Regions from separate parts of the Sporosarcina sp. P20a genome, predicted to be linked through region 2. Evidence: a T-box and tRNA genes for the amino acid it is inferred to sense, from the RefSeq annotation. Region 2 holds a T-box; the other holds one or more tRNA genes.

Region 1 (7,704 bases), on a different contig from region 2:
GTCACACCCGTTCCTATACCGAACACGGAAGTTAAGCTCTTCAGCGCTGATGGTAGTTGGGGGTTTCCCCCTGTGAGAGTAAGACGTCGCCAGGCAATTCTTTTCTTAAGATTCACACTGAGTATTTCATACATAATCTAGTGATCATTTAGAACAAGAACATACTATTTTTAAAACTAATATTATACCCAGGAGGATTAGCTCAGCTGGGAGAGCACCTGCCTTACAAGCAGGGGGTCGGCGGTTCGAGCCCGTCATCCTCCACCATATAATCTACACCTGCCGGTGTAGCTCAACTGGTAGAGCAACTGACTTGTAATCAGTAGGTTGAGGGTTCAAGTCCTTTCGCCGGCACCACTTAGTACGAGCCGTTAGCTCAGTTGGTAGAGCATCTGACTTTTAATCAGAGGGTCACAGGTTCGAATCCTGTACGGCTCACCATTATTTTTTGCCGAAACATATCGCGGGTGTGGTGGAACTGGCAGACACGCTAGACTTAGGATCTAGTGCCTTCGGGCGTGGGGGTTCGACTCCCTTCACCCGCATTTATTTATGCGGAAGTAGTTCAGTGGTAGAATACGACCTTGCCAAGGTCGGGGTCGCGGGTTCGAATCCCGTCTTCCGCTTTTAATTTCCACTCTTGCCGGGGTGGCGGAACTGGCAGACGCACAGGACTTAAAATCCTGCGGTAGGTGACTACCGTACCGGTTCGATTCCGGTTCTCGGCACCATTTAATTTCATAATATGCGCCTGTAGCTCAATTGGATAGAGCGTCTGACTACGGATCAGAAGGTTGTGGGTTCGACTCCTGCCAGGCGCGCCATATTTCTTAAAAAACTCATTTTACATAGTCGGGAAGTAGCTCAGCTTGGTAGAGCACTTGGTTTGGGACCAAGGGGTCGCAGGTTCGAATCCTGTCTTCCCGACCACTTATTGGGGCCTTAGCTCAGCTGGGAGAGCGCCTGCCTTGCACGCAGGAGGTCAACGGTTCGATCCCGTTAGGCTCCACCAATAAATCACACGGCTGACTAATTGCAGCGGCGTAGCTCAGTTGGCTAGAGCATACGGTTCATACCCGTAGGGTCGGGGGTTCAAATCCCTCCGCCGCTATCCTAAGGACCTTTAGCTCAGTTGGTTAGAGCAGACGGCTCATAACCGTCCGGTCGCAGGTTCGAGTCCTGCAAGGTCCACCAGATTATTTAATTCACGGAGGAATACCCAAGCCCGGCTGAAGGGATCGGTCTTGAAAACCGACAGGGGTGTTAAAGCCCGCGGGGGTTCGAATCCCTCTTCCTCCGCCATATTTACTTTAACAATAGCTTTACTTTACTAAGTAGTTATGTTAAGATAATAAAGGCGTTAAGTATTAGAAAAAGAAACATTTGTATTATCGCGGGGTGGAGCAGTGGTAGCTCGTTGGGCTCATAACCCAAAGGTCACAGGTTCAAATCCTGTCCCCGCAACCAATGGTCCCGTGGTGTAGCGGTTAACATGCCTGCCTGTCACGCAGGAGATCGCGGGTTCGATTCCCGTCGGGACCGCCATTTTATACATACGCTTTGAAAAGCGTCTTTCTAGTAGTAACAAATGTGGCTCAGTAGCTCAGTCGGTAGAGCAAAGGACTGAAAATCCTTGTGTCGGCGGTTCGATTCCGTCCTGAGCCACCATAAATGCGGGTGTAGTTTAGTGGTAAAACCTCAGCCTTCCAAGCTGATGATGGGAGTTCGATTCTCCCCACCCGCTCCAATAGGGGCCTATAGCTCAGCTGGTTAGAGCGCACGCCTGATAAGCGTGAGGTCGGTGGTTCGAGTCCACTTAGGCCCACCATTCCGCAGTAGCTCAGTGGTAGAGCAATCGGCTGTTAACCGATCGGTCGTAAGTTCGAGTCTTACCTGCGGAGCCATTTTTATGGGGAAGTACTCAAGTGGCTCAAGAGGCGCCCCTGCTAAGGGTGTAGATCGCGAAAGCGGTGCGAGGGTTCGAATCCCTCCTTCTCCGCCATATTTTTGGCCCCTTGGTCAAGCGGTTAAGACACCGCCCTTTCACGGCGGTATCACGGGTTCGAATCCCGTAGGGGTCATACATAAAAAAAGGTATTGCACAACTGTGCAGTACCTTTTTTCTATTATCCAATTAAGTTATGTAGAAAGCAACTGAGAGTAATATGAAGGGGATATGCATTAAAGTTGTGCCTAGCTAGCTTCCACTTTCACTCTTTAAACAGATAGTAAATTTTATGCTAAGTCTACTGTACTTATGGAACGAAAGCACGTAAAAAAACAGTACGTTCTACAAGGAGTACTTGTATGACGTACTGTTTTAAAATTACTTATCTTCCTCTGCATCAATATAGCTGTCACGTTCTTTATAAGGAATGTCACCCAATGGTGATTCAATACCTTCCTCATCCAATTCATCTTCATATCTGATCGCTTGTTCATTGTGCACAAAGCCGGCTGGTTCACCTGTAATGTCAAACACTGCAAACTCTTCATATTCTTCAACGCTATCTTCATTTTCTTCATCGTACAGATCATCATAGTCCCGATTTTTATTACCTGAGAAGTCTGAAGGAGTTTCAGATGTGCCGGACTGGGCGATTTCTTGAAAGCTATCTTCGTAATCTATTGCGTCTCCTTCCCTTCGTGCTGCAAATGAATTGGGGTCCGCCATCTTTAATAAATCATCTTCAACCGGTCGATCAGTCGGAACATCTTTTTGCGCATCTTCAATACACACAGTAGTGTAAGGTATGGCTTCTAAGCGCTCTACTTGTATTTCCTTACCACAAACCTCACATGTGCCGTACGTGCCGTCTTTGATAGCTTGTAGTGCGTTCTGGACTTTCTCCAGTTCACCTTCAGCGTGTGTGTTGAGTGCCATGTCCTTTTCACGCTCATATAACTCTGTTCCCATATCAGCGGGGTGATTATCATACATCGATAATTCGCCTACATCATCTTGTGCAGTTTTAACAATCTCCGTCTCATTTTCTGTTTCAGTCAAACGATCTTCCATAGCTCGTAATTCTTTTTCGAGTTGTTGAATTTGGTTAGTTGTTAACAATATAGTCACGACCCTTTCTATATGGCTTTCTTAGTTGACCAATGCAGTCCGAGAAAGCTTTCTTATTTCAGTCTTTCCCTGTTTACAAGCTAGGGTAAACCTTTACAACAAAAAAACGTCCACTTTTTTCAGTGTGGACGTTGTTGATACAATTTATTCAGATGAAGTGAGCAATGAGAATGCCAATACCAAGTAGCAGTCCAAACAACGTATTGGTCACGCCTGTATCTTTCATTGCTGGCATGACTTGAATGGGTTGTTCATACGTGCGGAATGTTTTCGTAGCATGTAGCGGTTTTGGAATGCTCAGTAGTACGAGTAATGCCCATGCAGACACATGGCCTGTCACAACGAGTGTAATGATCCATGCATACGACACGATGAAAAACGTAGCCAATATCGTTACAGCATTTTTTCGTCCTACGAGAATCGCCATAGTCTTTCTGCCGCCCTTAGTATCTTGTACAATATCTCGAATATTATTTGCCAACATAATTGCTCCGACTAATAGCATGCTTGGAACAGATAACAAGATTGCATTGCCAGTGACAGTTCCTGTTTGAATGTAGAATGCAATCAAAATTAATAGCATCCCCATGATGAATCCAGAAACCAGCTCGCCGAATGGAGTGTAAGCGATCGGGTAGGGTCCGCCCGTATACAAATAGCCAATTAACATAGCAACGGACCCCACAGCAGCAAGCCACCAGGACGTTTCCATACAAATGTAAATACCGAGAAATACAGATAAGCCATACAGAATGAGTGCTAAATTTAATACGGTCTTAGGCTGTACGCCATTGCGGACGATTGTCCCGCCAATACCAATTGAGTGTTCATCATCGAGTCCTCGTTTGAAATCATAGTATTCATTGAACATATTTGTAGCCATCTGCAAAAATAAACTGGCTACAAGCATCGCTAAAAATAGTGGGAAATGAAGCGGACCGTATTGTAGCGCAATCATGGTACCTAAAAAGACAGGTGCAAAAGCGGCAGTCAATGTATGTGGGCGTGTCAGTTGCCACCAAACTCTCCAGCCAGTATCGGTTTCTATTGTGTGTTGCACGGGTAATCTCTCCTTATATATGTAGTCATCATCTGATAGTATACAACAAAAACAAGCGGTTAGGTAAGAAGAGACAATGACAAAAGATATTTGTCGAATGCTCACCTATACAGCGAGACATTATATATTAAGTACAGCGTCCAATGTGCTAGAATAGAGGTACTTATCGTTCAGAGAAATGATGTCTGAACGTAAATTGTCGAAAAACATATAGCATGATGAGAAGGAGAGAGTGGGATGATTCGGAAATTAACCGATCGAGAAAAGACGGTTCCGGCAACAAGCGCTGAATCTCGTTTTTTTACGGAAACATTAGAAGTTGAAACGCTAAGTCCGCTTGCTTTTTTTGAAGCAGGCCTTTCACATTATGGTGAGCATCGTTTCTTCTGGCAGAATGCAGACAAGACGGTAAAACTTGTCGGTTTAGGTCAGGCTACAGTTTTAACAGCGGAGAGGGATCGTTTTCAGTCGATATCTTCACAATGGGTAACGTTATGTGAAGGGTTGATTAAAGAAGAAAAAGATATTGATCCGGTGTTGTTTGGAGGGTTTTCTTTTGATCCTCATACACGCCAAGATGATGAATGGAGTGCTTTTCCAGCCGCTTATTTCACTGTGCCTTTATTCCAACTGAAAATAGAAAAAGGTAAAACGTATGTGTCGATTAATTATATTACGGAAGAACCGCAAGCGGCAGCAGACTTTGAAGCATTGCGTCACGAACGTGACCGTTTGATCCATATTGCACAAGTTGACGAATTCACTTTCCAAGGAAAGCCTAACGTGATCAAACAGACAGAATTGGCTACGGACCGTTATATGGATGCTGTAGAGCACGTGACATCACATATTAAAGCGCAAGAGGCAGAGAAAGTCGTCATTGCACGTAAAATAAAATTGACGTTTGAAGAAGAATTCCAAAAGGCTGCTGCGTTGCATACGATTACGAATGAACAGTCCGCTAGTTATCACTTCGGACTGCAAATTGGCGATGAAATGTTTTTCGGTGCAACACCGGAGAGACTGGTTGAGATTTATAATGGACATGCATATTCTGCATGTGTAGCGGGTTCTATTGAACGTGGAAAAACGTCCCAAGAAGATCAGCGGCTTGGGGAAGTGTTGTTACGAGATAAGAAAAATCGTGAAGAACATCAGTATGTAGTCGATATGATTACACAAGTCTTTGCGGAATTTTGTACATCATTACGAGTAAATAAAACACCAAAGCTCTTGAAAGTACGGGATATCCAGCATTTATTCACTCCGGTTGAAGGAGAGCTTGCGCATGACATGGATATATTTCGTTTAGTAGAAGCACTTCATCCGACACCTGCTTTAGGTGGAGTTCCACGTCAGAAAGCGCTTGAAATTATTCGGGAAGAAGAGCAGATGGACCGCGGCTTTTATGCAGGGCCGATTGGATGGGCGGATTCTGCGGGTAATGGAGAATTTGCGGTAGCGATCCGTTCAGGACTGCTAACGGGCAATGATGCTTATTTGTATGCGGGCGGTGGTATTGTAGCCGATTCTACACCAACGGAAGAATATGCGGAAACATGGGTGAAATTCCGTCCTGTGTTGCGCGCGCTCGGAGGCCGTTTACATGAATGATCACGAAACAGGATTAACGAGTTATGTGCTCCGCTTAACAGATGCGCTTATACGGCAAGGAGCAACCAAGGCGGTTATAAGTCCTGGCTCTAGATCGACACCTCTTGCGTATGCGTTTACGAACTCTGAAGACATGCAGACTTATATGCATACCGATGAGCGTTCAGCAGCTTTTTACGCACTTGGTTTAGTAAAGGCGACTGGACAACCGGTTGTCTTACTATGTACGTCAGGAACAGCCGCATCGAACTATCACCCTGCAATTACAGAAGCGTTTTATGCAAGACTGCCGTTGATCGTCATAACAGCGGATCGTCCGCATGAATTACGTGAAGTCGGTGCTCCACAGGCGATTGATCAAATTCGCATGTTTGGAGAGCACGTCAAAGATAGTGTCGACTTCCCTGTGCCTGAAAACAGAGAAGACATCTTACGATACATGGAACAACGTGCAGTTAGACTTCTTTCCGTTGCCAAAACTGCACCTCAAGGGCCTGTGCATTTAAATGTGCCGTTTCGTGAGCCATTGCTCATTGACTTGGAAGCCACAGCGCCTGTTAGTCGATTCCAGCAACAGTTAGTAGGGGAGCTCGCTGTAACGAAAGAAATGAAAACTGTACTTGAATCGGCCATTGCGCAAGCGAAAAAAGGCATAATCGTAATGGGCGAGCAACCGACGACTCTAGATAAAGAACGTTTCTGGCAGTTCGCTAGAGCACTTCAATGGCCTGTACTATGTGATCCATTGTCCAATCTACGCTCACAAGTACCGACAGACTGTGACGATCTTTGTATTGATCAGTATGATGCGTTGCTAAAAAGTGAAGTATTTGCTGAAAATGTGCGACCTGATTGTGTCATACGATTTGGTCCGCAGCCCATTTCTAAACCATTACTGTTGTTTTTGAAGAAGACTTGTCCAGAAACGTATATCGTGGTCGATGATTCACCAAATTATCGTGATCCGATTGGTCTGACTACTCATCATTTGCAAGTGAGTGCAGCGAGTATTTGGCAGCAAGTGCATGTACCAAGCGAGCAAACAGAGTATACGAAACAATGGACTAGAGCCAATCAAATTTCCGCAGATGTAATGAATGAAGATCAACATTTCAATCAAGATGAAGGTCACTTCGTTCGTCAATTTATTGCCAATTTACCTGATGGCTCTGATGTAGTCTGCAGCAGCAGTATGCCAATTCGGGACTTGGATACTCATTTTCAAAAGACGAATCGCGATATTTCTTTGTTCTGCAATAGAGGAGCAAATGGGATTGACGGGGTAGTTTCGACTGCCCTTGGTATTCAGGAAGGTCGTCAACGCCAAACCTATTTATTGATTGGTGATTTGGCGTTTTTACATGATGTTAACGGATTAATTATTTCCCGTTTACAGCAAACTGATTTGACGATTGTTCTTATTAATAACAATGGTGGCGGGATTTTCTCCTATTTGCCACAAGCGTCTATTGAACATCATTATGAGCAATTATTTGGAACTCCAACTAATGTAACATTCGACCATATCGCGGCGATGTATGAAGCGCAATATGATGCGGTAGAAACGACACCAGCATTTGAACAGGCGATGCAAACAGCTAAAACGGCTAATCTACGAATTATTGAAGTAGCAACAGTGCGTGCAGACAATGTGGAAGCTCATCGCTCCGTATGGCGGGAAATCGCGAAGAGGGTGGAACGCATTGACGACTGAAGTGTTGACGATCAGAGGTATTGACACGCATATTGCACGGTACGGAGATGAACGGTTGCCGCCAATTGTTATGTTGCATGGATTTACAGGTTCGACTGCTACTTGGCAGCAAACGATTGAAGAGCTTGTGACAGATTATTATGTAGTCGCAGTCGATTTAATCGGGCATGGCAAGACGGAAGCGCCCGAAACGGTGAACCGCTACAAGATGGAAGAGCAGATTGAAGATTTGTATGAAGT
Region 2 (7,704 bases):
AGATTTCCCGATTACTTTCGCGTTTCGTGCTTCTTCAAGAGCTTTCAAGACATCATCACGAATATCCATCAAGTTATCGAAGCGCTCACGAAGCTTGTCCGCTACTTCGCCTTTATGTTCAGCTTCAGGCATATCCGTCAATTGGACACTATCTTCTTTAACGTACTGAATATATTTCCACATTTCGTCTGCTGTGTGTGGCAAGATTGGCGTGATGAGCTTGACTAGTGTAATCAAGGTATCATGCATCACCGACTGCATTGCACGACGATCTGGTTGATTCTCAGCTTCGATATAGACTACATCTTTCGCAATATCCAGGTAAAGCGAGCTCAATACACCTGTACAGAAATTATTGATTGCGTGGTAGACAGTAGGGAACGCATACTGCTCGTAAGCTGTAAGCACTTCCTCAGTCAAATCTTGCAACTTCACATAGACGTACTGATCAACTGCACGCATATCATCAAATGCTACACGATCTGTAGCTGGATTAAAGTCGGCTACGTTACCGTGCAAGAAACGAATTGTATTACGGATCTTACGGTAGACTTCTGAAACTTGCTTAAAGTTCGAATCAGACACACGAACATCAGCTGTATAATCTACAGATGATACCCATAGACGCACGATGTCTGCGCCAAGTTGATTGATGACTTTTGAAGGGACGATTACATTCCCTAGAGATTTACTCATCTTACGGCCATTTTTGTCCAATGTGAAACCATGGCTCAAGATGCCCTTGTACGGTGCAATACCATTGATCGCTACGCTAGTCGTCAATGACGAGTTAAACCAACCGCGATATTGATCGGAACCTTCAAGATATAAATCTGCCGGATAACGAAGGTTATCACGTTCATCAAGTACACCTTGATGTGTTGTTCCAGAGTCGAACCAGACATCCATAATGTCCGTTTCTTTCGTGAACTCGCCATTTGGACTTCCTTCGTGCGTGTAGCCTTCAGGTAATAGTTCTTTTGCAGAACGTTCGAACCAAACATTTGATCCATGCTCACGGAATAAATCTGCTACATGACTGACCGTTTCATCTGTCAGAATTACTTCGCCATTTTCCGCATAGAATACCGGGATTGGAACACCCCATACACGCTGACGAGAAATACACCAGTCGCCACGGTCACGGACCATATTGAATAAACGCGTTTCACCCCAAGAAGGTGTGAATGTAGTAGTACGAATTGCTTCGAGTAAATCACTTCTAAACGATTCAATAGAAGCGAACCATTGTGCAGTCGCACGGTAGATGACCGGCTTCTTTGTACGCCAATCATGCGGATACGAGTGAGTGAAGAATGACAACTTTTGAAGCGCTCCGACTTCTTCCAGTTTTTCAGTCACTGCTTTATTCGCATCTTCATAGAACATACCTTCGAAGAACGGTGCTTCTTCCGTCATGACACCGCGGTCATCAATTGGAGATAATGCATCGATTCCGTATTGCTTACTCACGTAGAAGTCATCTTCACCGTGACCTGGTGCTGTGTGAACACAGCCTGTACCAGCATCTGCAGTAACATGCTCACCTAGCATAACTAATGAATCACGATCATAGAATGGATGTCTCGCAACGATGCGATCAAGCTCTACACCTTGAATTTCCTTTTCGATTGAGTACTCTTCCCATTCCAGTTCTTTCGCCAAATACTCCACTAAGTCTTTTGCTACTACAAATTTCTCATTTTGTACTTTTACTACTGCATACGTAAATTTAGGATGAACAGAAATTCCTAAGTTTGCAGGAATTGTCCAAGGCGTTGTTGTCCAGATCAGGAACTTCACATCATGATCCAGTACACCTTTTCCGTCTTGGATTGGGAAGCTTACATAAATAGATGCAGACTTTTTATCCTGATATTCGATTTCTGCTTCTGCCAACGCTGTCTCACTTGAAGGTGACCAATAAACAGGCTTTAATCCTTTATAGATATATCCTTTTTTAGCCATTTCACCAAATACTTGAATTTGACGAGATTCAAATTCAGGCTTCAACGTGATATATGGATTGTCCCAATCTCCGCGAACACCTAAACGTTTAAATTGCGTACGTTGATTGTCGATTTGTTGAAGTGCATACTCTTCACACATTTTACGGAATTCAGCCGTGCTCATTTTCTTGCGATCGACTTTTTTATTTACAAGTGCTTGCTCAATCGGCAAACCATGTGTATCCCACCCCGGTACATACGGAGCACGGAAGCCAGACATTGATTTATAACGAATGATAAAATCTTTTAATACTTTGTTAAGTGCGTGACCCATGTGTAAGTCACCGTTCGCATAGGGAGGTCCATCATGCAATATGAAGGACGGACGATCTGCAGTACGTTCCTGCACTTGCTGATAGATATTCTTTTCATTCCACTCTTCCTGCATTTTCGGCTCATTATTTGGCAGGTTGCCACGCATAGGGAAATCAGTTTTTGGCATAAGCAATGTATCTTTATATTCCATTATAATTCCTCCTTAAAATATGGGTGATTCATTTTTTCTGTAGAAATGAAATCAACTAGTTCCAGGCACTCTTACGCTTGAGAAATCAGAAAAACCCCATCCCAAAAAGGGACGAGGTTCATTCTCGCGGTACCACCCTACTTGCAATTGCATAAAGCAATTGCCGCTTAGACACTAATAACGGCAGTGTGATACCGAGAACCAAGATTTACATAAAGGTTCTAGCTCAGGAGTGATTTTCCTTTTTGATGTACCACCGGGCTTACACCGCCCCCGGCTCGCTATGGGCAATATCAGAAAGTACTCTTTCCGTCAACGCTTCTTCGTTTTGATTTACTTTTCATTATAAAAATGTGTTCGGAAGTTGTCAAGCTTCTTCCTTCTTCTTAACTAGTTCTTCGTCTAGACTGTCTACATTCGGAATATCTAACTCTTGCTCAGCTACACTTTCTACGCTGGATGTATCCAACTCATACTTCAATAGGTCGTCCCAATCTTCTGTATTGATCATATCAAGTTGTGCTTCTACCATCATCTTGAAACGGCTTTTGAATACTTTTGACTGTTTCTTCAACACTTCCACTTCAAGAGCAATCTTTCTTGCCTGCGCGAGTGCGTCATTCACAAGACGGTCTGCATTCTTTTCTGCTTCGGAAATGATTAACTTTGATTCTTGAATAGCATTTTTACGAACGTCTTCTGCAGCTTCTTGTGCAATTAGAATCGATTTTTGCATCGTTTCTTCTATTAAATTAAAGTGAGTAATCTTTACTTCATTATCAGAAACCGTTTTTTCAAGATCTTCATTTTTCTTTAGTACATTTTCATAGTCTTTCATCAGTTGTTCTAGAAAACCATTCACTTCATCTTCATCATAGCCACGAAATTTCGTATTAAACGTTTTGTTATGTATATCCGTAGGGGTTAAAGCCATAATACGCTTTCTCCTTTCAGTATGCTTACATAGTTCACAGTGTGATTGTGTTTACTACTTGATTAAACACTACTTTTCTTAATTTATCAAGGATTCAATTCAGACTAGCGCACCGATCATCACCCGAATTTTATCTTTCTTTGTACGGCCTTCGATACTCATGATTCTAAAGCGGCCATATCCTCTGATGGATAGAACATCATATTCTTCTACTTCAAATGCTTGTTGATCAATCATAGCCCAGTTCACTTTTACTTTCTCCGCCTTAATAAGTGACGAAGCTTTAGCTCTTGAACTGTTTGTTAATGCCGCTACAACTACATCCAAACGCAATGAACTGACAATATGAAGCTCTTCCGTCCACTCTTCTTTTACATTGATGAAGTCTTCTGTGATCAGAACTGGCTCTACCGAAACTTTCACTTTGCCGACTTGGGTGAAATGGACATGGATGTATTCAGACACTTCCTGAGCAACCGCAAATTGTACTGCTTCTTCGGTTAGTTGAATATCACCAAACCGCGAACGCTCAATTCCAACAGACAGTAAAGATCCAAGTAGTTGGGAATGCTTCATTGTGACGAATTTCTGCGGATAGTTCACCTTATATATACTGATTTGAAAATCCTCTTTGGTCGGAGTGTAATAATCAGGGTAGATTAACACACGCTGGCGTTCCGCATCGTGAAAACCACCTTCAGCCGTCAACGTAAGATCTGAATTCCTCACAATTGATTCTGTTATGAAGCGCTGACGTGGATCCATAAACTCAGTTAGCTTAGGTGCGTACGTATCTTCTACTTCTTTAACCCAACTATTTACTTTTTCAATAAACGGTTGTTCTTCTTTACGAAAATGTTGAAATATCGAATCCATTCTATTTCTTCTCCTTATATAAAAAAATCCCCACCTTGTGAGGATTTCCAATTTCAGTTAAGGTTATACTTAATTTACTAATGCTTGGAAGATCATTAAATAAATCTGACCAATCCCTCGGCTAATTAATTGTAATGATAGTAATGCAACAATCGGTGAAAAATCAATCATACCAAATGGCGGTATGAACTTACGGAAAAAACCTAAATAAGGTTCTGCTACTTTTGCTATAAGCTGCCCAAATTTGGTTTCTCTAGTAGAAGGAACCCATGACATTAAAATATAAATGACCAACAGGATAGAATATAATTGTAGGGCTCCAGAGATCAATAAATAAGAATTATTTAATAATGCGATCATAATAACATGTACACCTCATTCAAATTGTTCGACTTTCATTGGTTGAAAGTTCTAAGTTGCGTAGCCTATCGTTCTTGTTGTTCTGATAGAAATTCCGTAATTTTACCGGCTACTTCTACGTTGTCGGGTGCACATAAAAATATATCTGCGCCAATTCGTTGAATGTCGCCACCAAGGGCATAAACTGTACCACTCAGGAAATCAATAATACGAAATCCTTGATCCCGTTCTATCTGCTGTAAGTTCACTACGACAGAACGGCGGTTTTTTAGATGTTCTGCAATATCCTCTACTTCTGCATATGAACGCGGCTCGAGTAGAATGACTTTTGATGATTTTTGAAGACTTTGTAGACTAATCACTGGCGCTTGTGTAGACGATGGTGGTTGCTGAGATGCTTGAGGACGACTATTGACAGCTCGTTTCTTACCACCTAACTTCTTCATCTCTTTGCGAGCCATTGCTTGTTCACCTTTTGTTGGTTTATTTTGAGCTTTCGGTTGTTGAACTAAGTCTTCTTCCTGTACCCAAAACATTTTTTCCAGTCGTTTTTTGAGGCTCATTCAGTTTCCCCGCTTTCTGACCCGGCCAATGCAGTGCCGATACGTATATGCGTTGCACCTTCTTCTATCGCGATTATAAAGTCATTAGACATTCCCATGGACAGTTTGGTACACGGTGCATAAGACAATTCTTTAGCTGCGATTCTGTCTCGTAGTTCACGTAAAGAACGGAATGTGTTGCGAACTACAGATTCATCATCAGTATTTTGCGCCATTGTCATGAGTCCAATTACATGAATATTTTCGTAAGTTGCCAATTGTTCAAAGAACATATCTACTTCATCCGGAGTGATCCCGGATTTAGATTCTTCGCCTGATACATTGACTTGTACAAAACAATCTAGCGGCTTACTTGCCCGCTTATTCACTTCTTTCGCAAGACTTAACCGGTCCAAAGAATGAAGGCAGTCAATCGTATTGACTAATTCTTTAACTTTGCGCGTCTGTAAGTTCCCGATGAAGTGCCAATTTACCCGATGTTCAATCGCTTCTTGTTTTTCGAGCAATCCTTCGAGACGATTTTCTCCTAAGTCCGTAATCCCAATGTCTAGTAGGGATTGCGCTCTAGCGGAAGATACTTGCTTCGTGACAGCTATTAGCGTGATGTCATTCGAGCTGCGATTTGACGTTTCACATGCTTCGTTTATTTGTTTTTGTATAGTTGCTAGTCGTTGTTCTACTTGTTCCATATTATCACTACTTTTCATCATCTTTATTTCATTGTATCAATTAGGGCATTATATATCAACGATAAGTCATTAGTTGAGACGTTTATTCTCAATCAAGATAATATCTTTTCCAATCGTCATGACGTCTTTGTAATTGATTTTTTGAACACCCTTTGACTTGCTGTCTGAGAAAAAGGAGCGTTCAAGTTCGCCTATATGAAGTTGCGCAATCTGACCCTTTTCGATGTCAATTGTGGCATCTTGAACAAAACCAAGGAAAGAACCTTTTTTCAGTTCAATGACTTCTTTTTTCTGCAAGCTGGAAAAACGCATAGTTTCCCCTCCTTCTTTCATACTATGCATAGTGAGTTTTAATGAGAACGTAGGAAAACTGACTTCAAAGTGAAATATTGCGCTGGTCCTCTGGAAGTCGCCACCTCTTACACTTACATCGTTACGTTAGACCGTAATTAGTTCCGGACTTCATTTTAAATAGTGAAGCTTTTTAACATTCTATGTATAAGTTCATGTACGGTATAGAGCAAAAGCTTAATGAGCGGTTATGAAGGCTGTTTGATCACTTATTGGCTATTTAGAGCGTTCACCGACTAAGTATGATCGATTATGGTGATTAATGAGCACTTATACATTTATTATGATCACTTAGGCGAATTAATGAGCGCTTGACGTGATAGTTATAGGGTGTAGGATACTATCATGCCGCCAACGATCACACACGTTAATCATTGTTATAGGCGCACACTCGCTTCGCTAACAAAACAAAAAACCGCCCTTCACAAGTAATAATGTGAAGGACAGTCTTATATACATCAGTTGAAATCTATTACTTCTTCTGCTCAATCCCAAGCCGAATCTGTTCCATCGCATGCTTCTCAATTCTCGAGATTTGCGCTTGTGAGATCCCGAGCTCCTTGGCGATTTCGGTTTGCGTCTGACCGAGGTAAAATCGTTTGGAGACGATTAGCTGTTGACGTTCGTCCAGCTCGCCCATCTTATCTTTAATGGACACATAGTTCATCCAGCGGTCTTCAGATACTCTCTGATCATGTAACTGGTCCATCATATAAATCGGATCGCCGCCATCGCTATTCATTGGCTCGTGCAACGACATAGGGTCTTGTATGGCATCTAAGGCAAAGAGTATATCTTCTTCCGGTATACCTGTAATCTTCTCGAGATCTGAAATTCTTGGTTCGTGTTGATGTTCGTTGACATATTGTTCTTTTGCCCTGATGGCTTTATACGCGATATCACGTAATGATCTGGATACACGAACAGCATGGTGATCACGAAGATGTCGCTTGATTTCTCCAATGATCATCGGCACAGCGTAGGTGGAAAACCGGACATTATGTTTTAAATCGAAATTGTCTATGGCTTTCAACAACCCAATACAACCAACCTGGAATAAATCATCAGCCTGCTCTCCACGATAGTTAAAGCGCTGAACAAGGCTAAGTACGAGACGCAAATTCGCAAATACCAATTCATCTCTGGCAAATTCGTCACCGCTTTGCAAACGGATGAATGTCTCTTTCATCACATCTGCAGTTAATAAAGGCAGCTCGGACGTATTGATCCCACAAATCTCTACTCTTGTACGTACCATTGGCTCTTCCTCCGCATTCTATAGGTGAGTGTACAGAGTAGTGTGTCCTCAACTCTTTAGAATATGCGAATTCACGAATCGCCAATTTCTGCCGATAAGTCCAGTTATGAAATGGGCTGATTTAGTCGATCTCGTAGCTCAGAAATTATTTTCTTCTCCAGTCTAGATATATAAGATTGCGATATACCAAGAAGATCC

What was found. A T-box is a leader RNA that pairs with one kind of tRNA and senses whether it is charged. The one in region 2 lies ahead of ileS (isoleucine--tRNA ligase), so its partner is inferred to be a tRNA-Ile.
Region 1: it encodes a tRNA-Ile, which carries the amino acid that the T-box ahead of ileS (isoleucine--tRNA ligase) is inferred to sense. The anticodon was not compared.

What each region holds. Positions count from the first base shown of each region.
Region 1 is NZ_PDYT01000005.1:121,964-129,667, reverse strand. It holds rRNA gene rrf (5S ribosomal RNA) at 1-95, shown strand, start outside; tRNA gene CSV72_RS07760 (tRNA-Val) at 192-267, shown strand; tRNA gene CSV72_RS07755 (tRNA-Thr) at 282-357, shown strand; tRNA gene CSV72_RS07750 (tRNA-Lys) at 366-441, shown strand; tRNA gene CSV72_RS07745 (tRNA-Leu) at 464-545, shown strand; tRNA gene CSV72_RS07740 (tRNA-Gly) at 555-626, shown strand; tRNA gene CSV72_RS07735 (tRNA-Leu) at 643-731, shown strand; tRNA gene CSV72_RS07730 (tRNA-Arg) at 748-824, shown strand; tRNA gene CSV72_RS07725 (tRNA-Pro) at 854-930, shown strand; tRNA gene CSV72_RS07720 (tRNA-Ala) at 937-1,012, shown strand; tRNA gene CSV72_RS07715 (tRNA-Met) at 1,038-1,111, shown strand; tRNA gene CSV72_RS07710 (tRNA-Ile) at 1,118-1,194, shown strand; tRNA gene CSV72_RS07705 (tRNA-Ser) at 1,210-1,302, shown strand; tRNA gene CSV72_RS07700 (tRNA-Met) at 1,393-1,467, shown strand; tRNA gene CSV72_RS07695 (tRNA-Asp) at 1,470-1,545, shown strand; tRNA gene CSV72_RS07690 (tRNA-Phe) at 1,593-1,668, shown strand; tRNA gene CSV72_RS07685 (tRNA-Gly) at 1,674-1,747, shown strand; tRNA gene CSV72_RS07680 (tRNA-Ile) at 1,752-1,828, shown strand; tRNA gene CSV72_RS07675 (tRNA-Asn) at 1,830-1,904, shown strand; tRNA gene CSV72_RS07670 (tRNA-Ser) at 1,912-2,002, shown strand; tRNA gene CSV72_RS07665 (tRNA-Glu) at 2,010-2,081, shown strand; gene CSV72_RS07660 (TraR/DksA C4-type zinc finger protein) at 2,327-3,067, opposite strand; gene CSV72_RS07655 (1,4-dihydroxy-2-naphthoate polyprenyltransferase) at 3,225-4,136, opposite strand; gene CSV72_RS07650 (isochorismate synthase) at 4,374-5,750, shown strand; gene menD (2-succinyl-5-enolpyruvyl-6-hydroxy-3-cyclohexene-1-carboxylic-acid synthase) at 5,743-7,464, shown strand; gene menH (2-succinyl-6-hydroxy-2,4-cyclohexadiene-1-carboxylate synthase) at 7,454-7,704, shown strand, end outside.
Region 2 is NZ_PDYT01000006.1:13,626-21,329, forward strand. It holds gene ileS (isoleucine--tRNA ligase) at 1-2,475, opposite strand, end outside; T-box leader at 2,580-2,800, opposite strand; gene CSV72_RS07840 (DivIVA domain-containing protein) at 2,843-3,409, opposite strand; gene CSV72_RS07845 (YlmH family RNA-binding protein) at 3,509-4,285, opposite strand; gene CSV72_RS07850 (YggT family protein) at 4,355-4,645, opposite strand; gene CSV72_RS07855 (cell division protein SepF) at 4,711-5,208, opposite strand; gene CSV72_RS07860 (YggS family pyridoxal phosphate-dependent enzyme) at 5,205-5,915, opposite strand; gene CSV72_RS07865 (PRC-barrel domain-containing protein) at 5,967-6,209, opposite strand; gene sigG (RNA polymerase sporulation sigma factor SigG) at 6,721-7,506, opposite strand; gene sigE (RNA polymerase sporulation sigma factor SigE) at 7,611-7,704, opposite strand, start outside.